4 regions of the Variovorax pasteuri genome follow, and region 3 is predicted to be linked to each of the others. Evidence: predicted binding sites of a transcription regulator. Region 3 holds the regulator's gene; each other region holds the start of a gene.
What was found. The regulator sigma-54, encoded in region 3, starts transcription at its own class of promoters, with help from an activator protein. The targets are predictions, from matches to a motif close to TGGCANGNAANCTGCTTT.
Positions count from the first base shown of each region.

Region 1: the regulator sigma-54 is predicted to act here: its motif matches at 1,094-1,111, upstream of ACSFBM_RS19215 (transglutaminase family protein).
Region 2: the regulator sigma-54 is predicted to act here: its motif matches at 2,531-2,548, upstream of ACSFBM_RS11020 (ammonium transporter).
Region 4: the regulator sigma-54 is predicted to act here: its motif matches at 1,768-1,785, upstream of ACSFBM_RS27220 (ammonium transporter).

Region 1 is NZ_JBPJZS010000005.1:36,213-43,919, forward strand. Features, by position in the region: partial or broken gene ACSFBM_RS19210 (ComEC/Rec2 family competence protein) at 202-1,014, opposite strand; gene ACSFBM_RS19215 (transglutaminase family protein) at 1,185-4,754, shown strand; gene ACSFBM_RS19220 (circularly permuted type 2 ATP-grasp protein) at 4,818-7,592, shown strand.
Region 2 is NZ_JBPJZS010000002.1:832,325-840,031, reverse strand. Features, by position in the region: gene ACSFBM_RS11035 (PaaI family thioesterase) at 1-204, shown strand, start outside; gene ACSFBM_RS11030 (acyltransferase family protein) at 125-1,363, opposite strand; gene ACSFBM_RS11025 (LytTR family DNA-binding domain-containing protein) at 1,520-2,467, shown strand; gene ACSFBM_RS11020 (ammonium transporter) at 2,618-3,820, shown strand; gene ACSFBM_RS11015 (M14 family metallopeptidase) at 3,901-4,836, shown strand; gene ACSFBM_RS11010 (DoxX family protein) at 4,850-5,251, shown strand; gene ACSFBM_RS11005 (peptidoglycan DD-metalloendopeptidase family protein) at 5,312-6,220, opposite strand; gene ACSFBM_RS11000 (rRNA large subunit pseudouridine synthase E) at 6,254-6,817, opposite strand; gene ACSFBM_RS10995 (GSU2403 family nucleotidyltransferase fold protein) at 6,814-7,707, opposite strand, start outside.
Region 3 is NZ_JBPJZS010000014.1:52,479-60,185, reverse strand. Features, by position in the region: gene argS (arginine--tRNA ligase) at 1-1,111, shown strand, start outside; gene ACSFBM_RS31740 (SPOR domain-containing protein) at 1,120-1,866, shown strand; gene ACSFBM_RS31735 (thiol:disulfide interchange protein DsbA/DsbL) at 2,020-2,667, shown strand; gene lptA (lipopolysaccharide transport periplasmic protein LptA) at 2,811-3,521, shown strand; gene lptB (LPS export ABC transporter ATP-binding protein) at 3,518-4,312, shown strand; gene rpoN (RNA polymerase factor sigma-54) at 4,330-5,943, shown strand; gene ACSFBM_RS31715 (phospholipase D family protein) at 5,954-7,567, shown strand; gene ACSFBM_RS31710 (LysE family translocator) at 7,586-7,707, opposite strand, start outside.
Region 4 is NZ_JBPJZS010000009.1:114,427-122,133, reverse strand. Features, by position in the region: gene ACSFBM_RS27230 (thiamine pyrophosphate-binding protein) at 1-140, shown strand, start outside; gene ACSFBM_RS27225 (hypothetical protein) at 174-476, opposite strand; gene ACSFBM_RS27220 (ammonium transporter) at 495-1,730, opposite strand; gene ACSFBM_RS27215 (TSUP family transporter) at 2,148-2,906, shown strand; gene ACSFBM_RS27210 (tripartite tricarboxylate transporter permease) at 2,996-4,507, opposite strand; gene ACSFBM_RS27205 (tripartite tricarboxylate transporter TctB family protein) at 4,520-5,008, opposite strand; gene ACSFBM_RS27200 (RNA recognition motif domain-containing protein) at 5,214-5,624, opposite strand; gene ACSFBM_RS27195 (DUF3820 family protein) at 5,805-6,041, opposite strand; gene ACSFBM_RS27190 (translation initiation factor Sui1) at 6,049-6,429, opposite strand; gene ACSFBM_RS27185 (DEAD/DEAH box helicase) at 6,477-7,707, shown strand, end outside.

The DNA.
Region 1 (7,707 bases), on a different contig from region 3:
CCCTTCAGGAAAAAGATACTGAACACCTGATGGCCTCAGACGCAACTCGATCGCGGGGAGGACCCACCAAGTTATGAACACAAGATAGACCACGCAAATACAGAATTCAAGGACGATGAAGGATCGCTTCGTTGAGACTGTGTCCCTCTATGGTTCATTCGGTTTCGGGCGTAACTTCGAGAACGGATTCAACGTCATATAAGTGATGTGAAGGCCCGAGATCGACATCAGGTGGGCCACGCCCGTCGCGCGAAAGACGTCCCAGCCCGCGCGGTCGATGGCGCTCTGGTCGCCGGTGACCAGGGCTGCGATCACGCCCGCCTGGCCGCGGTCGGGCACCCGCGCGAACACGGCGTCGCGCACCGACTCCCGTGCGCGCTCGACCGGGCGCAGCCATGTGGTCGACAGCAGGGCTGGGGCGGCGTCGCGCGCACCGGTGCGCACATAGCCGCTGGCATGCAGACCTTGCTCCCACATCCACAGCTCGCCGTCGAAGCCATGGGGGTTGCGGTTGCCGTGCGGCGCCTTGAGCCGCACCGTGAAGCGCCAGCGCTCGCCGGCATGCGGCGCATCGGCGAGGTCTTCGGCATACCAGCCGAGCGCGATGCGGTCCGGCACGAGCGGCGGCGTGCTTTCGGTGAGACCGGCCCAGCGCGCGGATTCGACGTCCAGACGGAATCGCACGCCGGCCTCGTTGCGTTGAGGCATTTCCGCGACGACGCCGGTCACCTGCAGGTCGCGCCCTTCGAGCCCGGGAGGCAACGCGCCCTGCGCATAGGCCACGGCGCGCCACCCCGCGAGGCCCGCGCCGGCCATGGCGCCGCACACGAGCGCGATCGTCACGAGCGATCTCGCCGGCAGGCGCCGCCACGCGAGGCCAGCCACGGCAGCCAGCAGCAATGCGGCATAGAGCCATGCCGGCCACAGCGTCGACTGCTGCAGCTGCAAGGCCGCGCCAAGCAGCGAGCCGCCCAGTGCAGCGAAGGTGCCTGCGCCGCCCGCAACGCCGCCCACGGCACCGCCAGCCGTGCGAAACGACGTCAACTCGAGCCCCCCATCCCCATGATGCAAACCCTCCCCAGGTCACGCTCAATGGCGCGTTAATTGCTTGGCATCTGGGCTAGTATGCGTCTCACCAGAGACATCTTTTCGATGCAATCTGTCAGTACTGCACACAAAAACGCATGTCCATTCACGCCGCTCTCCACCACGTCACTCACTACAAATACGACCGCCTGGTGCAGTTGGGCCCGCAGGTCGTGCGCCTGCGTCCCGCGCCGCATTGCCGCAGCAACGTGATCTCGTACTCGCTGCGGGTCGAACCCGCCGAGCACTTCGTCAACTGGATGCAGGACCCGTTCGCCAACTACCAGGCGAGGCTCGTGTTCCCCGAGAAAACGCGCGAATTCAAGGTCACCGTCGACCTCGTGGTCGAGATGGCGGTCTACAACCCCTTCGATTTCTTCCTCGAGCCGCAGGCCGAGAACTTCCCGTTCAAGTACACGGCCTCGCAGGCCGAAGAGCTCGCGCCCTACCTCGTGGCCGACCCGGTCACACCGCTGCTGGAGGCCTACCTCGACAAGGTCGACCGCAAGGAACAGCGCACCATCGACTTCCTGGTGGGCATCAACCAGCAGGTGCAGCAGGACGTCAACTACCTGATTCGCATGGAGCCCGGCGTGCAGACGCCGGAAGAAACGCTCGCCAGCGGCAGCGGCTCGTGCCGCGACTCGGGCTGGCTGCTGGTGCAGCTGCTGCGCCACATGGGCCTGGCCGCGCGCTTCGTCTCGGGCTACCTGATCCAGCTCACGCCCGACGTGAAGTCGCTCGACGGCCCGAGCGGCACCACGGTCGACTTCACCGACCTGCACGCCTGGTGCGAGGTGTTCCTGCCGGGCGCCGGCTGGATCGGCCTGGACGCCACCTCGGGCCTGATGGCCGGTGAAGGCCACATTCCGCTGGCCTGCACGCCGTCGCCCTCGAGCGCCGCGCCCATCGAGGGCGGGGTCGACGAGTCCGAGGTCGAGTTCGGCCACGAGATGAAGGTCACGCGCATCTACGAATCGCCGCGCGTCACCAAGCCCTACACCGAAGAACAATGGTCCGAAGTGCTGGCCCTGGGCGACGCAGTCGATGCGCGCCTGAAGGCCGGCGACGTGCGCCTCACCATGGGCGGCGAACCCACCTACGTGGCCACCAGCGACCGCGACGCGCCCGAGTGGAACACCGACGCCCTCGGCCCCACGAAGCGCGGCTACGCCACCGAACTCGTGCAGAAGCTGCGCGCCGAATACGGCAGCGGCGGCTTCCTGCATTTCGGCCAGGGCAAGTGGTACCCCGGCGAGCAGTTGCCCCGATGGGCGCTGTCGATCTTCTGGCGCGCCGACGGCCAGACGCTGTGGCACGACTCCGAGCTGTTCGCCGACGAACGCTTTCCCACGCACTACACCAGCGAAGACGCGCGCCGCTTCACCACCGTGCTGTCGCACAAGCTCGGCCTGACCGAGCGCTACATCCAGCCCGGCTACGAAGACACCTACTACTACCTCTGGCGCGAACGCCGCCTGCCGGTGAACGTCGACCCCTTCGAATCGAAGCTCGACGACGAACTCGAACGCGTGCGCCTGCGCCGCGTGTTCACGCAGAAGCTCGACGCGGTGATCGGCTACATGCTGCCTATCGAGCCAGGCAACGCCGATGGCGACGCGCCCGCGCTCGCCGGCCCGGGCTGGAAGACCGGCCCCTGGTTCCTGCGCGACGACCGGCTGTACCTGATTCCGGGCGACTCGCCCATGGGCTACCGCCTGCCGCTGGACTCGCAGCCGTGGGCCAGCAAGGGCGACTACCCCTACCTGATCGAACGCGACCCGACCGCGCCGCGCGGCGTGCTGCCCAGCGCCACCGACTACCGCGCGCGCTATGCCGAGACTTCGACGGCGGCACCCCAAGGAGACCGCGGCGCCGTCCCGTACGCCTTCGGCACGCCGCCGGTGGTGCCCGCCGCACTGCGCATGCAGGGCGCCGGAAGCGCCGCCGCAGCAGCAACAACCGCCGCGACTGCCTCCGCGTCCGCAGGTACAGGGCCCGCAGGCACTGGACCCGCAGCCGCTGCCGAAGACGCCGAAGACACCGGCAATGCCGCCACGCGCCAGCCGCTGCGCGGCGAATCCGCCCACTGGGTCACGCGCACCGCGCTGTGCGTCGAAGTGCGCGACCCGCGCCGCGCCAACGGCCCGTCGGCCGAGAAGAAGGGCAGCGCCTCGGGTGTGCTCTACGTCTTCATGCCGCCTCTGGCGCGCCTGGAGGACTACCTCGACCTGGTCGCGGCCGTGGAAGCCACCGCGCGCGACCTGGGCGTGCGCATCGTGATGGAAGGCTATCCGCCGCCGCGCGACCCGCGCCTGAAGATGCTGGCCGTCACGCCCGACCCGGGCGTGATCGAGGTCAACATCCACCCGGCCCACAACTGGAAGGAACTGGTCGCGCACACCGAGTTCCTCTACAACGCCGCGTTCGAAACCCGCCTGTCGGCCGAGAAGTTCATGACCGACGGGCGCCACACCGGCACCGGCGGCGGCAACCACTTCGTGATGGGCGGCGCCACGCCCGCCGACAGCCCGTTCCTGCGCCGGCCCGAACTGCTGGCCAGCCTGCTGCTGTACTGGCACAACCACCCCTCGCTGAGCTATTTGTTCTCGGGCATGTTCATCGGCCCGACCAGCCAGGCGCCGCGCGTGGACGAGGCGCGCAACGACCAGGTCTACGAGCTCGAAATCGCCCTGCAGGAAATCGCCAAGAACCGCGAGATCTACGGCGCCAACATGCCCGCGTGGCTGGTGGACCGCACGCTGCGCAATATCCTGATCGACGTGTCGGGCAACACGCACCGCAGCGAGTTCTGCATCGACAAGCTCTACTCGCCCGACTCCAGCACCGGCCGCCTGGGCCTGTTGGAACTGCGCGCCTTCGAAATGCCGCCGCATGCGCGCATGAGCATCGCGCAGCAGCTGCTGATCCGCGCGCTGGTCGCCCGTTTCTGGGACGAGCCCTACAAGGCACCCGTCACCCGCTGGGGCACCGAGCTGCACGACCGCTTCCTGCTGCCGACCTTCGTGAAGATGGACTTCGACGACGTCATCAGCGAAATGCGCCAGGCCGGTTTTGCGTTCGATCCCGACTGGTTCGCGCCGCACTTCGAGTTCCGCTTCCCGCTGGTGGGCCAGATGCAGGCCATGGGCGTGGAGCTGTCGCTGCGCAACGCGCTGGAGCCGTGGCACGTGATGGGCGAGGAGGGTTCGGCGGGCGGCACGGTGCGCTATGTCGATTCGTCGCTCGAACGCATCGAGGTGCGCGTGACCGGCCTGAACGAAAGCCGCCACGTCATCACCGTCAACGGCAAGGTGCTGCCGCTGCAGCCCACCGGCGTCACGGGCGAGTTCGTGGCCGGCGTGCGCTACAAGGCCTGGAACCCGCCTTCGGCCTTGCACCCCAGCATTCCGGCCCATGCACCGCTGACCTTCGACCTGGTCGACACCTGGATGAAGCGCTCTCTGGGAGGCTGCCAGTACTTCGTGGCCCATCCGGGCGGACGCAACTACGACACCTTCCCGGTGAACGCCTACGAGGCCGAAAGCCGCCGCCATTCGCGCTTCACGCGCACCGGCCATACGCCCGGACTCATGCGCACCCCGCCGGCAACCATCGAGTTGCCGGGCAGCCGCGAATTCCCGTTCACGCTGGATCTGCGGCGATAAGGGGACATTCCGCACACGGCCGCCACGGACACCCCGTGACGGCGGTGTGACAATCCCCCTCCTGTGGAACCTTTGAACGAATCCCTGTTCGACGCCCAGGCACTGGACTTTCCAGCGGCCCTGGCGTCGGCGCTCGCCCCGGCCGCGCTGCCCGGCCACTTCGACGAACTGCGCGGCAAGGCCACGCCGGCCGTGCCCGCGCGGCCGGCGCCCGGAGCGGCGCCCGCTCCTGCCGCCGCCCCGCTGCTGTACGACGCCGCGGCGGAACGCCCGGTCATGCCGGCCGCGCCGCTGCCCCTGTCGCAATCGCAGTCTCAAACGCAGTCGTCGCAATCCCAGTCGCAGTCCCAGTCTCAGTCACAAGGCCCGTCCGGCGAACAACCGCCGCTCACGCCCGCCTGGAATGCCTTCTTCGAGCAACTGGGCCCGGGCGGCTTCAACGACCTGCCACGGCGCGCCGTCAGCCTCGAGCGCCAGATCCGCGACAACGGCGTCACCTACAACGTCTACGCCGACGCCAACGGCCCGCAGCGGCCCTGGTCGCTCGACCTGTTCCCGCTGATCGTCTCGCCCGAGAGCTGGAGCCAGATCGAGGCCGGCGTGCTCCAGCGCGTGCGTGTGCTCGACCGCGTGATGGCCGACGTCTACGGCCCGCAGCAGCTGCTGGCCGAAGGGCTCATTCCGCCGGCACTGGTGAGCGGCCACCCCGGCTACCTGCGCGCGCTGCACGGCGTGAAGCCGCCCGGCGACACCTGGCTGCATATCACGGCCTTCGACCTGGCGCGCGGTCCCGACGGCAACTGGTGGGTGGTGTCGCAGCGCACGCAGGCGCCGTCGGGCCTGGGCTACCTGCTCGAGAACCGCCTGGCCATCACGCGGCAGTTTCCGCAGGCCTTCGAGGCGCTGCACGTGCAGCGCCTGGCGGCCACCTACAGCGCCATGATGGAAGGGCTGCAGCGCATGTGCCCGGCCGGCGTGCCGCCGCACATCGCGCTGCTCACGCCCGGCCCGTACAACGAAACCTACTTCGAGCACGCCTACCTGGCACGCTACCTGGGCATCACGCTGGTCGAGGGCAACGACCTCACCGTGCGCGACCAGCGGCTGTACCTGAAGACCCTGCAGGGCCTGCGCCCGGTGCACGGCCTCATCAAGCGACTCGACGACCAGTACCTCGATCCGCTGGAGCTGCGCCCCGACTCCACTCTCGGCGTGCCCGGCCTGCTGCAGGCCATTCGCGCCGGCAACGTGCTGGTGGCCAACATGCCCGGCTCGGCCTTCCTCGAATCGCCGGCCCTGCTGGGCTTCCTGCCCGGGCTGGCGCGCCGCCTGATCGGTGAAAAGCTCAAGCTGCCCGCGCTGCCCACCTGGTGGTGCGGCGAGCGCGCCGCGCTCGAGGCCGTGCTGCCGCAGCTCGGCGACTGCGCCATCAAGCCCACCTACCCCGGCTTCGAAGGCCGCGCCAGCTTCGACGCCGTGCTCGGCAGCCAGCTCGGCCGACGCGAGCTCGACGAATGGGCCGGGCGCATCGTGCGCGAGGGCGACGTGCACACCGTGCAGGGCTACCTGCCGCTGTCGCAGATGCCCACCTGGGCCAACGACATGGGCCCGGGCCACATCGCGCCGCGTGCGATGCTGCTGCGCGTGTTCGCGGTGAGCGATGGTGCGCAGTCGTGGCGCGTGCTGCCCGGCGGCCTCGCCCGGCTCGCGGGGCCCGACGCGCAGATCGCCTCCATGCAGCGCGGCGGCAGCAGTGCCGACGTGTGGGTGCAAACGCATGGCGAAGTCGACCGCACCACCCTGCTGCAGCCGCACGCCACGCCGGCCTCGCTCGCGCGGCACCGCGCGCCCGTCACCAGCCGCGCGGCGGAAAACATGTTCTGGCTCGGCCGCTACACCGAGCGCGCCGAGAACGCGGTGCGCCTGGCACGCCTCACGCTCAACCTGCTGGGCGGCGAAGACCAGTCCTCGCGCCCGCTGCTCGAATGGCTGCACCGCATGGCGCTGCGCAACGCGCTGGTGCCGGCCGAGGCGCCGAGCGCGCCCAAGTCGCGCCGCGTGTTCGAACGCGCGCTCGTGGCCGAGCTGGGCGACGTGGCGCATGGCGGCAGCGTTGGCTACAGCCTGCGCTGCATCCGCGAGGCGGCCGCCGCCGTGCGCGAGCGCCTTTCGCAGGACAACTGGAACCAGATCGTTCGCGCCGAGACCGAATTTTTGCGCCGCGCCGCCGAGCAGGCCGGCGAAGGCAGCTTTGCCACCAGCGCCGCGCTGCGCGCGCTCGAATCCGCCAGCACCGCGCTGGCCGCGATGACCGGCGCGCAGACCGACCGCATGACGCGCGACGACGCCTGGCGGCTGCTGTCCATCGGGCGCCACATCGAGCGACTGGGCTTCCTGTCGAACGCGCTGGAGGCCGGTTTCGAGAACGGCGCCGTGCACGAGGTGAGCGGCTTCGAAGCCATGGTGGCGCTGTTCGACAGCACCATCACCTTCCATGCGCGCTACCAGCAGCGCCGCGACGTCGCCACCATGGTCGACCTGCTGGTGCTCGACGCCGAGAACCCGCGCTCGCTCGCCTGGGTCACGCAGACACTGCGCGGGCGCATCGCGCGGCTGGCCGGCAGCGCGCCGGGCAAGCTCACCGCGCTGTCCTACGAACTGCCCGACCCGGCAAGCTGGACGCTGGAGCACCTCTGCGCCGCCGGACCCGACGCGAACCACCCGGCGCTTCTGGAGCTGCTCGCCAACTGCGAGAGTGCCGCCTACCATGTGTCGGACGCCATCGGCACACGCTACTTCACGCTGACTTCGGAATCGCTGCGCTCCGTAGGCGCTTGAACGGGCACTCCCCATGCTTCGCGCACTTCGTGTCGCTTCGCACCGCCCCTCGCCGGGGGCAACGCCTGCGGCCCGGCAAAGCCGGTTCCGCGGCGTTCCACGATAAATTCAAGGA
Region 2 (7,707 bases), on a different contig from region 3:
TCGGTGAACTGCATCTCGCCCGCCGTGGGCCGTGCGTTCGTGGCGCGCGGGCGGGTGGTGAAAGCGGGGCGCAAGCAGGTGTTTGCGACCGCCGAGCTCTATGCGCAGGGCGAGGGCGATGCGCTCAAGCTCGTGGCGACGGGGAACGCCATCCTGGTTCCGGTGAAAGATCCGAAAGTGGTTGCGGCGAAACCGGCTGCCTAGGCTTGTTCGCGCGCTTCAGCCCGAACAGCGGCCGCAGGAAGCCGACGCGGCGGATCAGCCCGTCGGTCAGCAGCCAGCAACCCGCAAGCGTCGACGCCACCAGCAGGGCGGGCTCGACGACCGGGCCGAGTGCGAGCGGTGCCAGCACGGTGATGCCGACGACGATCAGCGTCTGGTGCAGCACGTACCACGGGTACACCGACTCGTTGGCCCAACGCAGCCACGGCCACGGCCGGTTCAGGTGGCGATGGGCGTGGCCCAGGATGGTGGCGACCATCAGCCACAGGTAGAGCACGCGCAGCAGGTCGGCCACCGGGCCCGTCACCGGACCCTTCGCGCCGGCGCGCATTGCGATGAACACGGCGATCACCGCCACGGCCAGCGCCAGCGACACGCGGCGCACCCTCTCCAGTTCCTTCCATACCCCCGTGTCCACGCCCATCCAGTAGCCGTAGAGAAACAGCGTGAAGTAGATGCTGTGCAAATGAAAGTCGCGCACGAAGTTGTGGGTGCCCGGAAAGCGCGCGGCCAGCAGCATCGTGAAGACAAGCAACGGCACCACCGGCAGCAACAGCAGCCTCCAGCCGCGCAGCCCGTTGAACGCGCGGCGCAGCCATTGCCCGGCGGCGCAACGCCACAGCGGCAGCGTCAGCGCGACCAGCGCCGTGTACGCGAACAGGTAAGGCAGGTACCAGAGGTGGTTCCATGTGATGCCGAATTCCGCGCCGTCGAAGGCCTGCCTGGGCCAGGGCGCGGTCATCGGCAGGTAGCGCAGCAGGAAGGCGCCGAAGCCCGGCGCCACCAGCCCGTTGGCCACGCCCTGGGCATAGGCCTGGTACGGCACGATCACTGCCATGCCGAAGGCCAGCGGCAGCATCAGCCGCACGCCCCGGCTGCGCAGCAGCGCCCAGGTGCCCTGGCCCCGGCTCAGGAAGCCGAGCGAGACGCCCGAGACCAGGAACACCAGGTCCATGCGCCAGAGGTTGAGCGCCACCATCGGCCATTGCAGCCATTCGGCGGCATGCGGGCTCTTCAGGTGCCAGTGCCAGCCGGCCACGTAGTACATGCCCACGTGATACAGGATGACGAACAGGAAGGCCATGGCGCGCAGGGCGTCGATGTCGTGACGGCGGGCGTCCGGGGCGGTGGTGGTGCTCATCGCAGGCTCCTCGAAGCAAAGAAGCCGCGATGCTCCGGCCCATGGACGCCGCGCGGCGCGCCTGTGGGACGGACCGCCCCCGCTTTGTGACGAGCGGTGGCCCGGAGGGACGAAATCCGGCCGCCCCCGGGCCCCTTTTCGCGAGAATTCCAGCCCATGGGCGATCCACGCAAGAACCTGTACGAACGCTACGAGCCGATCCGCCGTCCCGTGGAGGTGGCGTTCTGGATCGTGCTCATGGGGTTGCAGGCCGTGTTCGGCACGATGGTGGCCATCGTCGACATGCGCACCCGCGCCGTGCCGGCCGCCAACTGGGAGGTCATCGCCTGGGAGGTGTCCAGCCACCTGATGCTGTTGCTGCTGGTGCCTGCGCTGGTCTTCATCGAGCGCCGGCTGTCGCCGCTGGTGCGCGGCCATCTGGCGCGCTTTCTGGTGTTGCATGCGGCGGCCAGCGTGGCGTTCAGCCTGGCCCACGTGGCGGGCATGTTCGGGCTGCGGGCGCTGGTCTACGCCCTGGCCGGCGCGCACTACGACTTTGCCGGCTGGACCGCGCAGTGGGGCTACGAGTACCTGAAGGACGTGCGCGCGTACGCCAGCATCGTCTTCGGCATCTGGGCGTACCGGCTGTTCCTGCTGCGGCTGCAGGGGGAGGCGCGGGTGCTCGATGCGCCGGAGGAGGGCGCGTCCAGTGTGCCGGCGCCGCATCACGTGCAGTCGGAACCGGAGGGCGTCGAGCCCGCCGTGCCGGAAGCGCCCGCGCCATCGCCGCCGCCCGCCCGGCCCGAGCGCTTCCTGGTGCGCAAGCTGCGCCGCGAATTCCTCATTGCCGCCACCGACATCGACTGGCTGCAGGCCGAAGGCAACTACGTCGGCCTGCATGTGAACGGCCACGACTACCTGCTGCGCGCCACGCTCACCGACTTCCTGGCCCAGCTCGACCCCGCCACCTTCGTGCGCGTGCACCGCAGCCATGCGGTCAACCTGGGCCGCATCAAGGAAATCGAGCCGCTGGACGGCGGCGACGCCCGGCTGCACATGCACGACGGCACCACCGTGCCCTGCAGCCGCCGCTACCGCGAAGCGCTGCGCGCTGGCGCGAGCTGATCCGGTGCGCGAAGGGCCCGGAAGGCCCTTGTTTGGTTCATTTCGCACCATCAAAGAGCCATCAGGCACCATTTTTGCTTGGTTTGGCCGCCGCTCCGCGTGATTCGGGTGCGGCGCACCAATTCAAACCAAAAACTGCAAGAAGCTTCCATGGACGCACTCAAACAGGGCGCTGACGCGCTGTTCATTCTTCTCGGCGCCATCATGGTGTTGGCCATGCACGCCGGTTTTGCCTTTCTCGAACTGGGCACCGTGCGCAAGAAGAACCAGGTCAATGCGCTGGTGAAGATCCTGGTCGACTTCTCGGTGTCGACCATCGTGTACTTCCTGGTGGGCTATGGCGTGGCCTACGGCACGCATTTCTTCGTGAGTGCCACCGAACTGGCGGCAAGAAGCGGCTACGAGCTGGTGAAGTTCTTCTTCCTGCTCACCTTCGCGGCGGCCATCCCGGCCATCATCTCGGGCGGCATTGCCGAGCGCGCCAAGTTCTGGCCGCAGCTCATCGCCACGGCCGTGATCGTCGGCTTCGTCTATCCGTTGTACGAGGGCATCGCCTGGAACCGGCACTTCGGCATCCAGGGCTGGATCGCCTCGCTCACGGGGCACGAGTTCCATGACTTCGCCGGTTCCGTGGTCGTGCACGCCGTGGGCGGCTGGCTCGCGCTGCCGGCCGTGCTGCTGCTGGGCGCGCGCCGCAACCGCTACCGCGGCGACGGCTCGCTCAGCGCGCATCCGCCGTCGAACATTCCGTTCCTGGCGCTGGGCGCGTGGGTGCTGTGCGTGGGCTGGTTCGGCTTCAACGTGATGAGCGCGCAGAGCATCGACAAGATCTCGGGGCTGGTGGCCGTCAACTCGCTGATGGCGATGGTCGGCGGCACGCTGGTGGCCCTGGCCATGGGCAAGAACGACCCGGGCTTCGTCTACAACGGCCCGCTCGCGGGTCTGGTGGCCGTGTGCGCGGGCTCCGACCTGATGCACCCGCTGGGCGCGCTGGTGGTGGGCGGCGTGGCCGGCGCCATCTTCGTCAGCATGTTCACGCTGGTGCAGAACAAATGGAAGATCGACGACGTGCTCGGCGTGTGGCCGCTGCACGGCCTGTGCGGCACCTGGGGCGGCATTGCGGCGGGCATCTTCGGCACGCAGGCGCTGGGCGGCATCGGCGGGGTGAACCTGTGGGCACAGCTCATCGGCACGGTGATGGGGGTGGCGTGGGCGGGACTGGCGGGCTGGGCGGTGTACGGCGCGCTGAAGAAGGCGGTGGGGCTGCGGCTCACGCAGGAAGAGGAATTCGACGGGGCGGACCTGTCGATCCACCACATTTCGGCGACGCCGGAGCGCGAGGTGAACTGGTAATGGGCCCTGGCGGCGTGCGAGGCGCGAAACGGCTATCTGTAGCAAACTTGCCTGCTGCTTCGTCCACTCCCCACAGCCTCATGACCCAATCTCCCCCCGCCCTCGAAGTCCTCCCCCGCGACCTCTCCGCCTACCGCAAGGGCAACGTCGGCATCGACTACGTGCACCGCTTCGAGTCCGGCAAGCCCGGCCCGCACGTGCTGATCAACGCGCTCACGCACGGCAACGAGATCTGCGGCATGACGGCCGCCACGCACCTGCTCGACAACAACGTGCGCCCCAAGATCGGCACGCTCACCGTGGCCTTCGCCAACATCGACGCCTACGAGTCGTTCAAGGAAGAGTCGCCCTACGACAGCCGCCAGATCGTGCACAACCTCAACCGCATCTGGTCGCCCGAGTGGCTCGACGGCACGGAAGACAGCCCCGAGCTGCGCCGCGCGCGCATCCTGCGCCCGGTGGTGGACGCGGCCGACCACATCCTGGACATCCACTCGACCAGCCAGCCGGTGGTGCCGTTCTGGGTGTACCCGGCCTTCGAGCGCAACGCCAAGGTTGCGCTGGCCATCGGCCGCCCGTCGGTGCACCTCGTGATGCCCGACGGCCTGGGATCGGGCACCCCGCTGATCCAGTACGGCAGCCACGGCGGCCCGGACGGCGAGGGCGTGGCCATGGTGGTCGAGTGCGGCCAGCACTTCCTGCGCTCGGCGTCTGAACTGGCGACCGCCGTCACCTACGACTTTCTTGCGTACTTCGGCCTCGTCGACCAGAACCCGGCCAACCCGGCGCCCGAGCCGCAACGGCGCTTCGAGCTGCTGCAGACCTACGTCATCAAGTCGGAAGACTTTGCCTTCGTGCGCCCGCTGATCGGCTTCGAGACCTTCGCCAAGGGCGAGCTGATCGCGACCAACGGCGCGGAAGAAATTCGCGCGCTGTGCGACGACTGCACCATCTTCATGCCGGCGCAGCGCACGATCGTCGGGCGCGAGGCGGTGTACCTCACCAAGCCGCTGTAATGCCGGCCGCTCGATGAACCCGATGCCCGCCATGAGCCGCTGGCGCGTGGCGGGGCTTGCGTTCGTCTTCCTGTGGTTCGCCATCGGCGGCGTGGCGCACTTCGCGCTGACCGAGACCGAGATGCGCATCGTGCCCCCATACATCCCGTGGCCGCGCGCGGCCGTGCTGGTGAGCGGGGTGTTCGAGCTGCTGGGTGCGGCCGGGTTGCTGTGGCGGCCGACGCGGCGGGCTGCGGGCGTCGGGCTGTTCCTGCTCACCCTTGCGGTGACGCCGGCGCATTTCTACATGCTGCAGAGGCCGGAGCTGTTTGCGAGCGTGCCTCATTGGGCGCTGGTGGTGCGGTTGCCGGTGCAGGTGGCGTTGCTGGCGTTGATTGCCTGGAGCACGGCGCGGCCGCAGGCGCTCAATAGATGAGCGGGTGCCGCGGCGTGGCCGCGTTGCTGTAGTCGGCGTGTTGGCAGTGCGAGTCGTTGCTCAACCCGCAACGAACAACGCCGGATCCACCATCGCCCGGTTCAGCATCACACCCCAATGCAGATGCGGTCCCGTCACCCGCCCGGTCGCGCCCACCGCGGCCAGCGCCTGCCCGGTCTTCAGTACGTCGCCGACCTTCACGTCCACCCGGCTCAGGTGGCAGTACATCGTCAGCAGCCCGCCGCCGTGGTCCATCCACACCGTGCCGCCGTTGAAGAAGTAGTCGCCCGTGTCGATCACCTTCCCCGGTAGCGGCGCCAGCACCGGCGTGCCCGTGCCCGCGGCGATGTCCATGCCGCTGTGCGGATTGCGCGACTGCCCGTTGAACACGCGGCGCAGCCCGAACGAGCTTGAGCGGCGGCCCGGCACCGGCACGCGCATCTGCAGCGCGGCGTCGGGGCGCAGGTCGGTGAGTGTGGCCATCACGCCGGTGAGGTGGTCGCGCTCCTTCACGTAGCGGGCCTCGTCCTCGGGCGACAGGTCGACCGTGCGCGGCGCCACCGTCAGGCGCTGTTCGCGGTACTGCTTCGGGGCGACGGTGTAGCCAACCCGGCGTTCGGGCTTGCCTTCGGCACGCACCGTGATGCTCGCCTCGCCAGGTTCGGCCGCCAGCGGAATGCCGACCAGCGCGGTCCATTCGATCGGGTCGCCGAGCACCAGCAACGGCACGTCGCCGGCGAAGGCCTTGGGGCGCGTGGCAGCGGGGCCGAGCGAGAGGCGGGCAACGCCGCCCGGCACCTGGGATGCGTGCGGCCACACATCGGGCGCGCGCGGCTTCTTTGTCTTGGCCGAGGTTGCAGCGTCGGCGTGCATCGCCGGCAGCGCGAGCAGGCCGATGGCGCCGAGCACGGCGCTGCGGCGGTTCAGCACGGCAGAAGGGAGGCCGGAGAAAGGAAGGATTGTGTGCATGGAAAAGATTCGGGTGATGGTTTGTGCAATGGCTCAGCTGTCGCGCTGTTCGAGCCAGGTTCCAGGTGCCAGTCCGTCGAGCGTGTAAGGCCCTATGGCGGCGCGAATCAGGCGCAGCGTCGGCAGTCCGACGGCGGCCGTCATGCGCCGCACCTGGCGGTTGCGGCCTTCGCTGATCGCCAGCTCCAGCCACGCGGTGGGAATGCTCTTGCGCTCGCGGATGGGGGGCTCGCGGTCCCACACCTCGGGCGGTGGGTCGAGCAGGCGCGCCCTGGCCGGGCGCGTGGGCCCGTCGTTGAGCTGCACGCCGCTGCGCAAGGCCGCAAGGGCCTCTTCGGTCGGCACGCCTTCCACCTGCACCCAGTAGGTCTTCTCCATCTTGAAGCGCGGATCGGAAATGCGCGCCTGCAGCTTGCCGTCGTCGGTGAGCAGCAGCAGGCCTTCGCTGTCGGCGTCGAGCCGGCCCGCGACGTAGACGCCCGGCAGGTCGATGAAGTCCTTCAGGCCGCGCCAGCGGCCCTCGGGCGTGAACTGGCTGAGGACGCCATAGGGTTTGTTGAAGCGGATCAGGCGGGAAGAAGAGGTCGGCAAATTCATGGGCGGGTGGCGTCGCGTGGCGCATCGGCCAACTGCGGCAGATAGTCTCGCACCAGTTGCTCGACGGTGTCCGCCTGCAAGGTGTCACGCCCTGACTTGAGCGGGTCGCGATCGGGACGATGCGCCAGCCACCGCTTGAAGCGCGCGAAGGCCAGTGGATGCACGGTGTTCATCCGCGCCATGTGTCCTGTGGCCCCGACCACCACAGCGGAGAAACGTGGTGCGCTCACCAACTGTTCCGCGTTGCAGGCCTGCACGACCCAGAAGTCGTCTTCGGCATCACTCAACTGCGCAGGGTGGGGGTCTTTCTCTTGCACCTCGCGTCGCAGGATGTCCACCTCGAAGCCTTTGCTGTTGACGGCCGTGTAGCGTTGATCGTCGATCAGCGAAAAAGTCTTGTCGACCTTGCGCAGCAGAGCCAGCATGGAGGAGTCCAGCCGCTTGAGCTGTGTGGCCAGCCGGAAGCGCTTGCGCGTGTCCCAGAGCAGATCGCCATCGCGCGTGGCCACCGCTGCGCTTTGCAGGCGCACGCCCGCTGCCGTTTCGTAGGCGTAGAGCGCGTGGGTGCCCACCACGGTGAAGTGCTCCGAGATGTCGGCGCGCTTCAGCATGTCGAGGATGTCGACGACGATGGTCGGAGCGCGCCCGACGAACAAGGCCCGGTTCATGCGCTGGTGGCGCGTCACTGCCTCGCCCAGGTCCTTGACCCTGCTCTCCGCTTCTTCCTTCCTTCGGACGAAGTTGTTGTGGATGGCTTCGGTTTCAGGGCTGCGGGCCCCCAGGCTTTTTTGTGCGTTGCGGGTGCTGGTGCGAATGAGGTAGTCGACACCGTTGACGGCCTTCCAGTACATGCCGCCGCGCACTCCAGCGGCTTGGGCTTCGGCTGCTTC
Region 3 (7,707 bases):
ATGGCCCAGCGGCGAAAAAGCCCCGGCCTACAACGGCGACTACATCGCCGACATCGCCGAAGACTTCAAGGCGAAGAAGACCGTCAAGTCCGAAGACCGCGAGGTCACCGGCAGCGGCGACATCGAGGACCTGGACGCCATCCGCGAGTTCGCCGTGGCCTACCTGCGCCGCGAACAGGACCTGGACCTGCAGGCCTTCCGCGTGCGCTTCGACCAGTACTACCTGGAGTCCAGCCTGTACACCAGCGGGCGCGTCGAGGCGGCCGTCGCCAGGCTGGTGGCCGCCGGCAAGACCTACGAGCAGGACGGCGCGCTGTGGCTCAGGTCGACCGACTACGGCGACGACAAGGACCGCGTGATGAAGAAGCAGGACGGTACGTACACGTACTTCGTGCCCGACGTCGCGTACCACATCGCCAAGTGGGAGCGCGGCTTCCACAAGGTCATCAACATCCAGGGCACCGACCACCACGGCACCATCGCGCGCGTGCGCGCCGGGCTGCAGGCCGCGGGCGAAGGCATTCCCGAGGGCTACCCCGACTACGTGCTGCACACCATGGTGCGCGTGATGAAGGGCGGCGAAGAGGTCAAGATCAGCAAGCGCGCCGGCAGCTACGTCACGCTGCGCGACCTGATCGAGTGGACCAGCACCGATGCCGTGCGTTTCTTCCTCCTGAGCCGCAAGCCCGACACCGAATACACCTTCGACGTCGACCTCGCGGTGACGAAAAACAACGACAACCCGGTTTATTACGTGCAGTACGCGCATGCGCGCATCTGCTCGGTGCTGGCCGGCTGGGGCGGAGACGCCGCTACGCTGAAGGATGTCGAACTGTCGCCGCTCGAGAGCCCGGCCGCGCAGGCGCTGATGCTGCTGCTGGCCAAGTACCCGGCCATGCTCACTGCGGCGTCGAAGGATTTCGCCCCGCACGACGTCACCTTCTACCTGCGCGAACTGGCCGCCAGCTACCACAGCTACTACGACGCCGAGCGCATCCTGGTGGACGACGAAAAGGTCAAACTGGCCCGCCTGGCGCTTGTCGCCGCGACCGCGCAGGTGCTGCACAATGGCCTCGCGATTCTCGGCGTCAGTGCGCCGAGCAAGATGTGAACCTCAACATGAAGAAGACAACCAGACAACGCGGCAACATCGTCATCGGCCTGATCATCGGGCTGGTGCTCGGCCTTGGCGTCGCGCTGGGCATCGCGGTCTATGTGACCAAGGTGCCGATCCCGTTCGTGACCAAGACGCAGAAGGGCGGCGCCGAACAGGACGAGGCCGAAGCCCGCAAGAACCGCGACTGGGACCCGAATGCGCCGCTGGCTGGCAAGGCCGGTGCAGCCAAGCCCGCGCCGGTCGCCACCGGTCCGGTCAACCCGGTCACCGGCGAGCCGGCCGCCGCCGTGGCACCGGGCGCCCCGCCGCCCACGACCGCACCGCCGGTGCCCGTGGTGGTGGCGCCCAAGCCGCCACGCACGGCGCCGGTGCCGGCCGAGGCCAACGCGCTGCCGGCTTCGAACGACCCGCTGGGCGACCTCGCCCGCGCGCGCTCGGGCAGCGTGACCACCGCGTCTGCTGCCCCGAGCAGCAGCACCAACAGCAACGCCGCCAGCAGCTCCGGCGCCGATCCGTTCATGTACTTCGTGCAGGCCGGCGCCTTCCGCACCACCGACGACGCCGAGGCGCAGCGCGCCAAGCTGTCGCTGATGGGCGTGGAGGCCCGGGTCACCGAGCGTGAGCAGGCGGGCCGCACCGTCTACCGTGTGCGCGCCGGCCCGTTCAACAAGAAGGACGACGCCGACCGCCTGAAGGACCGGCTCGACGGCGGCGGCATGGAGTCGGCGCTGGTCCGCGTGCAGCGCTGACCCCGGCCTCCGACACGAATAGCCCTTAAGCTTCGCGCCGCGGCGTTTGCCGCCACCATTCATCGACCCGATCGCGCCTGGGCGCACCGGCTGCGCGGGAACTCCCCGCCGCGCGCCGGCTCAGTCTGCCGTACCAACTGGAGAACCCTTTCAATGAAACGTCGTGACTTTTCGCTGGCCGCCACTTCGCTCGGGCTGCTGTCCCTGGCCGCCAACCCGGCCCACGCCCAGGCGCGCGCGCCCAAGGCAGGCACCGAGTACCTGGTGCTCGACAAGCGCGCACCGGTCGACGCACCGGCCGGCAAGATCGAAGTGGTCGAGTTCTTCTCGTACAACTGCCCGCATTGCAACGACTTCGAACCGGCGCTCGAAGCCTGGGTCAAGACGCTGCCGAAGGAAGTCGCCTTCCGCCGCATTCCCGTGCCGTTCGTGGGCAACGACGTCGAAGCCAAGCAGCGCCTGTACTACGCGCTCGAAGCCATGGGCAAGGTCGACGAGTTCCAGCCGAAGGTATTCAATGCCATCCATGCCCAGCGCCAGAACGTGAACGGCGACGCCAACATCATTGCCTGGGCTTCGGCCAATGGCCTGGACGGCGCCAAGTTCAAGGAAACCTTCACCTCGTTCAGCGTGGCCAGCAAGGCCAAGCGCGCTTCGCAGATGACCGACGCCTACAAGGTGGCGGGCGTGCCGGCGATGGCCGTGGCCGGTCGCTGGTATGTGGATGGCGAGACCGCCGGTAACATGACCAAGGTGCTGCAGGTCGTCAACTACCTGATCGGCGAAGCGAAAAAAGGCTGACCCCCGGGGCTGCGCGCATTTCCTGCCGCTGCCTTCTCCCTTTTTGCAAGGGATACCTGGCCCGCTTCGGCGGGCTTTTTCATCTGTGCGTGCGGGGCTGGCGCAATCAGCCGCATACAATGCCGAGCAAGTTTCGTGCCTCTATGACATTGCATTCTTACCCCACCACTCCCTCCTTCCTCCGTTGCATCGGCCGCCTGGCTGCCGCCGCGCTGTTGCTGGCCGGCTTCGCCTCGGGCGCCCTGGCCGAAACCGCCGACCGCACCAAGCCGATGAACATCGAGTCGGACGCCATGCGTTACGACGACCTGAAGCAGACCAGCGTGTTCACCGGCAACGTGCTGGTCACGAAGGGCACGATCATCATCCGCGGCGCGCGCATGGACGTGCGCCAGGACGCCGAGGGCTACCAGTACGGCGTGGTCACGGCGGCGCCCGGCAAGCGCGCCTACTACAAGCAGAAGCGCAATGCGCCCGACGAGTGGATCGAGGGCGAGTCCGAAGTCATCGAGTACGACAGCCGCGCCGACAACGTCAAGTTCATCCGCAACGCCGTCATGCGCCGCCTGCTGGGCGCCACGCCGAACGACGAGAGCCAGGGCGCGCTGATCGTCTACGACCAGAGCAACGACACCTACACCGTCAACGGTTCCACCGTGCCGGCGAACACCGCCGTCAACGCGTCCACCCCCGGCGGGCGCGTGAAGACCATCCTGACCCCCAAGGCTGCGGCCGCACCGGCCGCCGGTGCCTCGGCCCCGGCCGGCGCGAAGGCGCCGCCGGCACCCACCCCGGCGCCCGGCAAGGGCCTGCGCCAGAGCACCACGCTCGACGACGGAGAAACCCGCAAGTGATCGAAACCGCTGGAACGCACGACGCCAACGGCGCGCCGGGCAGCCGCCTGGTGGCGCGCGGCCTGAAGAAGAGCTATGGCAGCCGCACGGTGGTGAAGGACGTCTCGCTCGACGTGCAGAAGGGCGAAGTGGTCGGGTTGCTCGGGCCCAACGGCGCGGGCAAGACCACGTCGTTCTACATGATCGTGGGGCTGGTGCGTGCCGACGCGGGCCAGATCACCATCGACGGCGAGCCCATCGCCCACATGCCGATCCACCGGCGCGCCCGCATGGGCCTGAGCTACCTGCCGCAGGAAGCCTCGATCTTCCGCAAGCTCACGGTCGAGGAAAACGTGCGCGCCGTGCTGGAGCTGCAGAGCGAGCCCGACGCCAACGGCAAGATGGCGCCGCTGTCCAACCAGCACATCGAGGAGCGCCTGTCCGAACTGTTGTCCGACCTGCGGGTCGACCACCTGCGCGATTCGCCCGCGCTGGCGCTGTCGGGCGGCGAGCGCCGCCGCGTGGAGATTGCACGCGCGCTGGCCACCCAGCCGCGCTTCATCCTGCTGGACGAGCCCTTTGCCGGCATCGACCCGATCGCGGTGATCGAGATCCAGCGGATCATCAGTTTCCTGAAGGAACGCGGTATCGGTGTGCTCATCACCGACCACAATGTGCGTGAGACGCTGGGCATCTGCGACCACGCGTTCATCATCAGCGACGGGCATGTGCTGGCACAAGGCACGCCTTCGGAGATCGTCGACAACGCCGAGGTACGACGCGTCTATCTTGGCGAGCACTTCCGGATGTAAGGGCGGGTGGGCTCTCCATGAAGCAAGGGCTGTCCCTTCGCGTCTCGCAGCACCTGGCATTGACGCCGCAGCTGCAACAGTCGATCCGGCTGCTGCAGCTCTCCACGCTCGAACTGAGCCAGGAGGTCGAGCAGATGCTGGACGAGAACCCGTTCCTCGAACGCACCGCGGAAGAAGCGGCGCGCGAGGAATTCGGGCTCGACACGGCCGATGCGCCGGTCCCGCGCGATGACGGCGGCGGCGATGGAGGCGACGGCATCGAAGGTGAAAGCGACTTCGCCCCGCCTGCGACCAGCACCTCCACTTCTTCCACCGAGACGACGACCAGCACCGCCGACTCCGACGGCCCGGCCACGGAAATCACCGAGCGCGAGCCCGACTGGGAAGGCGACGGCACCGTCGACATGGCCGCGCCCGACGACAGCGAGTGGGGCAGCGACGCCCCCGCGCGCCAGAACAACCTGGGCGACGACGAGCGCGCCGACGCCACCGAGCTCGCGCGCAGCCAGGAGTCGCTGCAGTCGTTCCTGCACCGCCAGGCGCTGAGCCTGCGCCTGAACGAGAACGACAGCGCCGCGCTGCGCTTCCTGATCGAGTCGCTCAACGACGACGGCTACCTCGAAGACTCGCTGCCCGCGCTGGCCTCGGGCCTGGCCGGCGACGACAACGACCAGTTCGACGACCTCGTGCACCACTTCCAGGTGGCGCTCGGCCTGCTGCAAAGCCTGGAGCCCGTGGGCGTGGGCGCGCGCGACCTGGGCGAATGCCTGGGCATCCAGCTGCGCGCGCTGGCCCGCCCGGACGAGACCGAGCAGGAACAGCTGGTCCGCAAGACCGCCATGGCCGTGTGCAAGCAGTCGATGGAACTCTTGGCGCGTCGCGACTTCAAGCGCCTGGCCACGCTCACCCGCACCAGCGAAGAGCTGGTGCGCCTGGCGCTGCAGATCATTGCGCGGCTGGAGCCCAAGCCGGGCCGGCGCTTCGTGGACGTGGAGCGCAACATCGTGGTGCCGGACGTGATCGTCACCAAGACCGGCCGCGGCACCAACATCAAGTTCCGCGTCATGCTGAATCCGGAGGTCATGCCGCGCCTGCGCGTGCACGACATCTACGCGGGCGCTCTCAAGGCGCACAAGGGCGAGGGCAGCCAGGCGCTGTCGCAGCGGCTGCAGGAGGCGCGCTGGTTCATCAAGAACATCCAGCAGCGCTTCGACACCATCCTGCGCGTGAGCAACGCCATCGTCGAGCGCCAGAAGAGCTACTTCGTGCACGGCGAGCTCGCGATGCGCCCGCTGGTGCTGCGCGAGATTGCCGACGAACTGGGCCTGCACGAGTCGACCATCTCGCGCGTGACCACGGCCAAGTACATGTCCACGCCGTTCGGCACGGTCGAGCTCAAGTACTTCTTCGGCTCGGCGCTGGGCACCGAGACCGGCGGCAATGCGTCGAGCACCGCGGTGCGCGCGCTCATCAAGCAGTTCGTCAGCTCGGAAAGCATCAAGAAGCCGCTGTCGGACAGCCAGATTTCCGAGATGCTGAAAGAGCAGGGCATCGAGTGCGCGCGCCGCACCGTGGCCAAGTACCGCGAGGCCCTGCGCATAGCGCCCGCCAACCTGCGCAAGGCGCTGTAGCAAGACGACCATGAGGCCTGGTTGCCCGCATCCGATGTTGCGCCGGGGGCTCGGGTTCCTCGCCTTGCTGGCCGCCGTGCTGCTGTTCGCCGGCTGCGCCACCTTGCCCGACGAGGCGCCGCGCCCCGCCGTCAAGGCCATGGCCGTATCGGCCGACACCGCCCTGGGCAAGATCGCGCTGGCCGCCCAGCCCGACCCTGACCTGAGCGGCTTTCGCCTCATGCCCGGCGGCGACTTCGCCTTCGACACCCGCATCCAGCTGGCGCGCCGCGCCCAGCGCACGCTCGACGTGCAGTACTACCAGATCGAGAACGACGAGACCGGCCGCTACCTGTTGCGCACCCTGCGCGACGCCGCGCTGCGCGGTGTGCGGGTGCGCCTGCTGATGGACGACCTCTACACCTCGGGCGAGGACGAGCTGCTGCTGGCCTTCGCCGCCACGCCCAACGTCGAGCTGCGCCTGTTCAACCCGTTCCCGGCCGGGCGCGGCAGCATCCTGAAGCGCTTCACCGCCTCGCTGTTCGACTTCAGCCGCGTGAACCGCCGCATGCACAACAAGCTGTTCATCGCCGACGGCGCGATGGCGGTGGCGGGCGGGCGCAACATCGGCAACCAGTACTTCCGGCGCACCGCGGGCGAGAACTTTCTCGACCTCGACACCTTCGTCACCGGCGCGCTCATACCGCGGCTGGGCAGCCTGTTCGACCAGTACTGGAACAGCGTCTACGTGCGGCCCATCGGCTCCGTGGTGCGCACCGATGTGCCGCGCGACGAACTGCAGCGCCGCTTCGAGGCCGCCACCGGCCCCGACACCACGCCACCCCCGCCGCTGCCCGCGCCCAACGACCTGCTCGGCTACAGCCCGATGGCGGACGACCTGAACACCGGCAAGCTCAACCTGATCTGGACCCTGGCCGAGGCCTACGCCGATTCGCCCGACCGCGTGATCGGCAAGACGGCTTCCTACGGCGGCGTGCCGCTGCTGGACGTCGACAGCGTGCGCTACAACGTGGTCGAGCAGATGCGCCGTGCGCGCTCCGAGGTGACCATCGTCTCGCCGTACCTGATTCCCGGCGCCACCGGGCTGGAGGTGATGCGCGAGATTCGCAGGCGCAACGTGAAGATCAGCGTGGTCACCAACTCGCTGGCCGCCACCGACGAGCCGCTGGTGCACACCGCCTACCGCCGCTACCGGCCCGACATGCTCAAGCTGGGCGCCGACCTGTACGAGCTGAGTTCCAGCCGCACCCGCCGCAGCGTGCGGCTCGGGCTGTTCGGCACTTCGGTGGGGCGGCTGCACGCCAAGTCGGCGGTGATCGACCGGCGCACGCTGTTCGTCGGCTCGATGAATTTCGACCCGCGCTCCGAGTCGGCCAACACCGAGATCGGGCTGATCATCCACAGCTCCGAAATGGCGCAGCAGATGCTCAAGCTGCTCGACGTGCTCAAGCAGCAGGGCGCCTACCGGCTGCGCTTTGCCGAGGGCAGCAACGAGTCGCGCATCGAGTGGACCAGCGACGACGCCGGCAAGCTCACCGTGCTGACCGAGGAGCCTGACTCGGGCTTCTGGGACCGCACGATGCTCGAGATCCTGGCGCCGCTCACGCCGGAGAGCCTGCTCTAGCGGTGCGGTTGCCGCGCGTCACTTGCCGCTGACGGCCGACCACACGAGCCGCAGGCCCAGCAGCCCCATCACGCCGCCCGCGGCGCGGTCGATCCAGGCCTTGTAGCGCAGGTAGGCCGAGCGCGGCGCCGCCGAAGAAA
Region 4 (7,707 bases), on a different contig from region 3:
CCGAAGAGTTCGGCCCCGCACTGGCCCGCGCGCGAGCCAGCGGCAAGCCGGCGATCCTGCATTGCCTGCTGGACCCGGAGGCCATCACGCCGGGGAGCACGCTGCAGTCGATTCGCAAGGCGGCGTTGGCTGCGGGCTGAGTTCGGGAATCGGCATCGGGGGGCGCGGTTCGTTCAGCGCAACCCGCCCACGTACCGCGGCGGCGGCGTCGGCGGCTGCCCGTCGGGTTGCCGCGCCGCCAGGCGGGCAGCGCGTGCCAGCGGCTCCATCGCCTGCTCCAGCCGCGTGGCCAGCTGGTCGAGCTCCTCGTCCTTGGTTTCGGCGGCGTGCACGCGCGTCATGCGCACGATCTCGGCGGCGTACTCCGCGTTGGTTGCCATCCACTCGGTGTCGGTCACGCGCCCGTGCTTTCGCCGCAGCGCCACATGAAGGCGGGCGGCGAGGGCGATGCGTTCGCTTTCGGACATGGATGGCATGGTTCCTCCGACGGTGGATCAACTCCCCAGGTGTTCCTTGTGCTGTGCAAGATCGAGGCCCAGCAGCTCGCTGTCGGCGTCGACGCGCAAGCCCACCAGCACATGCACCAGCCAAAGCACCACCGCCGTCCCCGTCGCGCTGTAGATGGCCACGCTCCCCACCGCGATGGCCTGCGTCAGCACGTTGCCCGTGACGCCCGAAATGCGCGCATCGGCGAACACGCCCGTGAGCAGCGCACCCACGATGCCACCGATGCCGTGCACGCCGAACACGTCCAGCGAGTCGTCCGCCCCCAGCAGGTGCTTCAGCCCGGTGGCGCCCCAGTAGCACGCCAGCCCCGCGATGGCGCCGATGGCCAGCGCCGCCAGCGGCGTGACGAAACCGGCCGCCGGCGTGATCGCCACCAGCCCGGCCACCAGGCCCGAGCACAGGCCCAGCAGCGAGGGGCTGCGCCGCACGATCCACTCGCCGATCATCCAGCTCATGGCGCCGGCCGCCGCCGCGATGTGCGTCACCAGCATCGCCAGGCCCGCGCGCCCGTCGGCTGCCACGGCTGAACCTGCATTGAAGCCGAACCAGCCGACCCACAGCAGGCCGGCGCCCATCATGGTCATCGCCAGGCTGTAGGGCTCGAAGGCCTCGCGTCCGTAGCCTTTGCGCGGGCCCAGCGCATAGGCGCAGACCAGCCCCGCGATGCCCGCGTTGACGTGAACCACCGAGCCGCCGGCGAAGTCGAGCGCGCCCATCTGCGCGAGCCAGCCGCCCGGCTCCCACACCCAGTGCGCCACCGGCGCGTACACCAGCACGCTCCACAGCAGCGCGAACCACAGGATGGCCGAGAAGCGCATGCGTTCGACGAAGGCGCCCAGCACCAGGGCGGTGGTGATGATCGCGAAGGTCAGCTGGAACATCGCGTAGACCGACTCGGGCACGTTGGGCGCGACATGGCTCACCGCCACCTGGCCCGCTTCCTTCAGGTACTCGAAGCCCGAGAAGCCCCACCGCCCGAGCCCGCCCAGCCAGGGCCAGCCGGGCGTGAAGGCCAGCGAGTAGCCCAGCGCGAACCAGGTCAGCGAGACCACCGCGGCAATCGCCACCACGGCCGCCATGGTGGCCAGCACGTTCTTGCGGCGCACCATGCCTGCGTAGAAGAGCGCGATGCCGGGCAGCGTCATCAGCAGCACCAGTGCGGTCGAAGTCATCATCCAGGCGGTGTCTGCCGCGTTGATGGAGGCGTGCGTTGCCAAGGCCATGGCCGTTGTCTTCTTCGAGTTGTGGACTGTTGCCTTACGTGCACAAGTCGTGCCACCTTGTTAACTCCTCGACACACTTTGGTTCGCAAATCGTGTTTCAGACGTAAGTCAAAGCGGGTAATTCCTAATGCACTGACGCGGTGCACGCTCTAAAGTCTGCCCACTCGCGAACGGGCCCTGCTCGTACTGCCGAGGGTCCGAGGAGACAACTTCCCGATCAACAAGAAAAATCTTCAAAGGCTCCGTACGAGATGCCTGTTTCGAACTTGAAAGACGCCGCTGGTCGGCGTCTTTTTTTTGCCTGTTCGAAGGGCGCGGCCCGGCCTTTTTTCTCAAGCTGAATGCACCCCATACGCTTGTCATACCTGCGTGTGACGCTACTTTTTTAATAGCATTCCGGGTGAGACAATCGCCGCCATGGAAATGCTGGTGGTCACGGGTGCCTCGCTGCTTGCGGGTTTTGTCGATTCGATCGTGGGCGGAGGCGGGCTGGTCCTGGTGCCGGCGCTGTTCGCCGTGTTTCCGAGCGCACCACCGGCGACCCTGCTGGGCACCAACAAAAGCGCGTCCATTTGGGGCACGGCCGCCGCGGCGGCCCAGTTCAGCCAGCGGGTGCAGATGCGCTGGGGGGCCCTCTGGCCGGCCGCATTGCTCGGCTTCGCCGGCGCGATGCTGGGCGCCTGGGGTGTCACGATGTTTCCCGGCGACTTCCTGCGCCGGGCGCTGCCTGTCATCCTGCTGGGCGTGCTTCTGTACACGCTGGCGCGCAAGGACATGGGCCGGCTGCACGCGCCGCGTTTCACCGGCCGCGCCGAAACGCTGGCGGCCTGCACCATCGGCCTGTCGATCGGGTTCTACGACGGGTTCTTCGGGCCGGGCGCGGGCAGCTTCCTGGTGTTCCTGTTCGTGCGCTGGATGGGCTACGACTTCCTCAACGCCTCGGCCTCCGCCAAGATCATCAACACCCTGACCAACGGCGCCGCGCTGATCCTGCTGGCGGCCAAGGGCCACGTGTGGTGGCACTACGGGCTGGTGATGGCGGTGGCCAACGTCGCCGGCAGCCTGCTGGGCACGCGCGTGGCGCTCAAGCACGGTGCGGGGTTCGTGCGGGGGGTGTTCATCGTGGTGGTGAGCGCGCTGATCCTGAAGACGGCGTACGACGCGTTCCTGAAATGAAAAAGCCCCAGGCGCCAAGCCAGGGGCTTCTTCCAGAAACACCGAGGAACCGGCTTTGCCGGGCCTCAGGTGTTGCCCCGGTGGCGGGCCTATTCTTCGACGAAGGCTTCCTCGCGCTTCGCCTTGATCGCCGGCAGCAGCACGATGCCCAGCAGCATCACCGCGGCCACCAGCAGCCCCGCCGACAGCGGCCGCGTGACGAACACGCTCCATGCACCACGCGACAGCAGCAGGGCGCGCCGCAGGTTCTCTTCCATCATCGGCCCGAGGATGAAGCCCAGCAGCAGCGGTGCGGGTTCCGTCCTGAGCTTGATGAACAGGTAGCCGATGAAGCCGAAGGCCGCCACCATCCACACATCGAAGGTGTTGTTGTTGGTCGAGTACACGCCGATGGCGCAGAACAGCACGATCGCCGGGAACAGGAACTTGTAGGGCACCGTCAGCAGCTTGATCCACATGCCGATCAGCGGCAGGTTCAGGATGATCAGCATCGCGTTGCCGATCCACATCGAGGCGATCAGGCCCCAGAACAGCTCGGGGTTGCTGGTCATCACCTGCGGGCCGGGCTGGATGTTGTGGATCGTCATGGCGCCCACCATCAGCGCCATCACCGCGTTGGGCGGAATGCCCAGCGTGAGCAGCGGAATGAAGGAAGTCTGCGCGCCGGCGTTGTTGGCCGACTCGGGCGACGCCACGCCGCGGATGTTGCCCTTGCCGAACGGGACTTCGCCAGGGCGCATCTTGATCTTCTTCTCCAGGGCATACGAGGCGAACGAGGCCAGCAGCGCGCCGCCGCCGGGCAGGATGCCCAGGGCCGAACCCAGCGCCGTGCCGCGCAGCACCGCGGGCGTCATGCGCTTGAAGTCTTCCTTGGTGGGCCACAGGCCCTTCACCTTGTGCGTGAACACCTCGCGCTCGTCGTCGGGCTGCGAGAGGTTGCCGATGATTTCGCCGTAGCCGAACACGCCCATGGCGATCACCACGAAGCCGATGCCGTCGGTCAGTTCAGGAATGTCGAAGCTGTAGCGCGCCACGCCCGAGTTGACGTCGGTGCCCACGATGCCCAGCAGCAGGCCCAGCACGATCATGGCCACCGCCTTGATCAGCGAACCCGACGCCAGCACCACCGCGCCGATCAGGCCCAGCGTCATCAGCGAGAAGTACTCGGCCGGGCCGAACTTGAAGGCCAGCTCGGTCAGCGGCGGTGCGAAGGCCGCCAGGATCAGCGTGCCCACGCAGCCCGCGAAGAACGAGCCCAGGCCGGCCGCGGCCAGCGCGGGGCCCGCGCGGCCCTGCCTTGCCATCTGGTAGCCGTCGATGCAGGTGACCACCGAGGACGACTCCCCGGGCAGGTTCACCAGAATGGCCGTCGTGGAGCCGCCGTACTGCGCGCCGTAATAGATGCCGGCCAGCATGATGAGCGCCGACACGGGCGGCAGCGCATAGGTAGCAGGCAGCAGCATCGCGATGGTCGCGACCGGCCCGATGCCGGGCAGCACGCCGATCAGCGTGCCCAGAATGCAGCCCAGCAGGCAATACAGCAGGTTGGTGAAGGTGAAGGCAACGCCGAAACCGATGGAAAGGTTGTGGATCAGGTCCATGGTGCGTGCTCCTCAGCCCGAAATGAAAGTGGGCCAGACCTGGATCTGGAGCTTGAGCGCCCAGATGAAGGCCACGTAGCTGCCGGCGGCCAGGATGGTCGACAGGATCAGCACGTCGCGCAGCTTGAAGTGCTCGCCCGCCATGCTCGAGATGATCGTGAGGGCGTAGATCGCGATGATCATCCCCATGGCCGGCAGCCCGATGCTGGGCAGCCCGCCCAGCAGCACGCCGAAGGCGAGGTTGGCGCCGAGCACGAAGGCCAGGGGCTTCCAGGCCCACTTGCCGATCGGGTCGCCGTCGGTGGTTTCGACCACCAGCGCCTGGAACATGATGATGGCGCCCAGAAAGGCCAGCAGGATGCCCAGCATCAGCGGGAAGTACCCCGGCCCCATGCGGGCGCCGTCGCCGATGGTGTAGGTCGTGGCGCCTATCGCGAAGGCCCCTCCCACGCTGGTGAACATGACTCCTGAAAAGAAGTCCGCCTGACTCTTGATGCGCATGTCTCGCCCCTCTTGTTTTGAAGGAGTGAGCGTCGTTCTGCGCGGCTGACCGTTGGCTGACCGCGAGGGTACGGACAAATGCTTACCGGGTTTCTATGAGGGCGACCTGACCGCGGGCACGGAAGGGCGCGGTAGAAACGAAAAAAGCTCCCGAAGGAGCTTTTTTCATTCAGAGAGCCGGAGCTCTCGGACGTGCAGGGAGGGCTTAGTAGCCGCCGCGGCCACCGCCGCCGCCGCCGTAACCGCCGCCACCACCGCTGCGGCCACCGCCGCCGCCGCCGTAACCGCCGCCACCACCACCGCCGTAGCCGCCACCGCCGCCACCACCGCCGTAGCCGCCGCCACCACCGGTGCGGGGGGGACGAGCTTCCATCGGACGGGCTTCGTTCACCGTCAGGGCACGGCCCTGGAGCGAATGGCCGTTCATGGCTTCAACAGCTGCGAGTGCTTCAGCATCCGTGCCCATTTCGACAAAGCCGAAGCCCTTCGAACGACCGGTGTCGCGTTCCATCATGACCTTGGCGCTGACGATCGAGCCGAACTCGCCGAAAGCCTGTTCCAGGTCGTTGTCACGCACGGAGTAGGCGAGGTTGCCTACGTAGAGTTTCTTGCCCATTGAGGGACTCCTAATTCAAACCAACAAAACAAAGCGATGGAGTCCCAGAATCACAACAAACAAGTGCGCTGTGGCGCGAAACTGACCGATCACCGAATTACGTGCACGGGAGACAAGTCTCACAGACACGTAAGCCGGATTATCCAGCGTGAATTGCAAAAAGAGTGGGAAATTCGTGTGTTATTGCGAAACAGTCCGACCCGGCGGGCGATTTCGCAACGGTTTCAGGAGGTCCGAAAGCCCGTTATGGTCGATCTCATGCATCAGGGCGAGCAAACGGCCGATGTCGCCCGAGGGAAAACCCTCACGTGCAAACCAATTCAGGTAATTTCCAGGCAAATCGGCGATCAGCGTGCCCTTGTGCTTGCCGAAAGGCATCGGGAGGCTCACCAGGCGTTGCAGGTCTTCGGGCTTCATCGGGTGCTCAGCCTCCCGCGCGCTTGACGGTGTGGCCCTGCTTCACGAGGGCGGCGATCACCGTCTCGCGGTGGTCGCCCTGGATTTCGATCACGCCGTCCTTCACCGTGCCGCCCGAGCCGCAGGCCGTCTTGAGCTGCTTGCCGAGCGCCGCGAGGCCTTCGGCGTCCAGCGCCACGCCCTTGACGACGGTCACGCCCTTGCCTTTGCGCCCCTTGGTCTCGTGCGATACACGCACAATGCCGTCGGTGGCCGGCGCGCGCGCGTTGAGTTCCTTGCAGCGGCACCGGGCCACGGGCTCGCCGCAGTCGGGGCACATGCGCCCGCCCGCCTCGGTGGAGTACACCAGGGCGCTGCCGGTCTGATTGCGCTGTTTCATCGTCGACATTCGCTACGTCTCTCTTCTCTCTCGGGTTTTTCTCTCTGTCTGTTCACATGCCATTCGTTTCACTGGGCCTGGCCCCCGCGCTCGTTCAGGCTGCCGCCGAAAGCGGTTATGCCGCGCCGACCGCCATCCAGGCCGCGGCCATCCCCGCGATTCTGCAGGGCCGCGACGTGCGGGGCTCGGCGCAGACCGGCTCCGGCAAGACCGCCGCATTTTCCCTGCCCTTGCTGCAGCGCCTGAGTGCGCAGCGCGTGGACGGCCCGCGCCGCGTGCGCGCCCTGGTGCTCGTGCCCACGCGCGAACTCGCGGCCCAGGTCGGCGAGACCATGCGCAGCCTGGCGCAGCACCTGCCCGAACGGCTGAAGATCGTCGTCGCCTTCGGCGGCGTGTCGATCAACCCGCAGATGATGGGCCTGCGCGGCGGCGCCGACATCGTCATCGCCACTCCGGGCCGGCTGCTCGACCTGGTCGAGCACAACGCGCTCAAGCTGAATGCCGTGTCGACGCTGGTGCTCGACGAGGCCGACCGCCTGTTCGACCTCGGCTTTGCCGAGGAGCTCGGCCGAATCCTCGCGCTGCTGCCCGCGCAGCGCCAGAACCTGCTGTTCTCCGCCACCTTCCCGGCCGCCATCCAGACGCTGGCCGACGGCATGCTGCGCGAGCCCGCCGTCATCGACGTACAGGGCGAACCGGGCACCGAGCCCAATATCGTGCAGCGCGTGATCGAGGTCGACGCCATCCGCCGCACGCAGTTGCTGCGCCACCTGCTCAAGCAGCACGAAGGCGAATGGGACCGCGTGCTGGTCTTCGTCGCCACGCAGCACGCGGCGCAGATCGTGGCTGAGAAGCTCTACAAGAACGGCATCTACGCGGTGCCATTCCACGGCGACATCGCGCAAGGCACGCGCACCGACATCCTGTCGCAGTTCAAGGAGAGCCGCTGGGACGTGGTGATCGCCACCGACCTCGCGGCGCGCGGCATCGACATCGCGCAGCTGCCCGTGGTCATCAACTACGACCTGCCGCGTTCGCCCACCGACTACATCCACCGCATCGGCCGCACCGGGCGCGCGGGAGAGAGCGGGCTGGCGATCAGCTTCGTGAGCGCGTCGACCGAGGCGCACTTCCGCCTGATCGAGAAGCGCCAGGGCCTGAGCCTGCCGCGCGAGCGCGTCGAAGGCTTCGAGCCGACCGAAGCGGCCCTGCCGGTGACCGATGCGTCGGGCACGGGCGGCGTGAAGGGGGCGCGGCCGAGCAAGAAGGACAAGCTGCGGGCGGCGG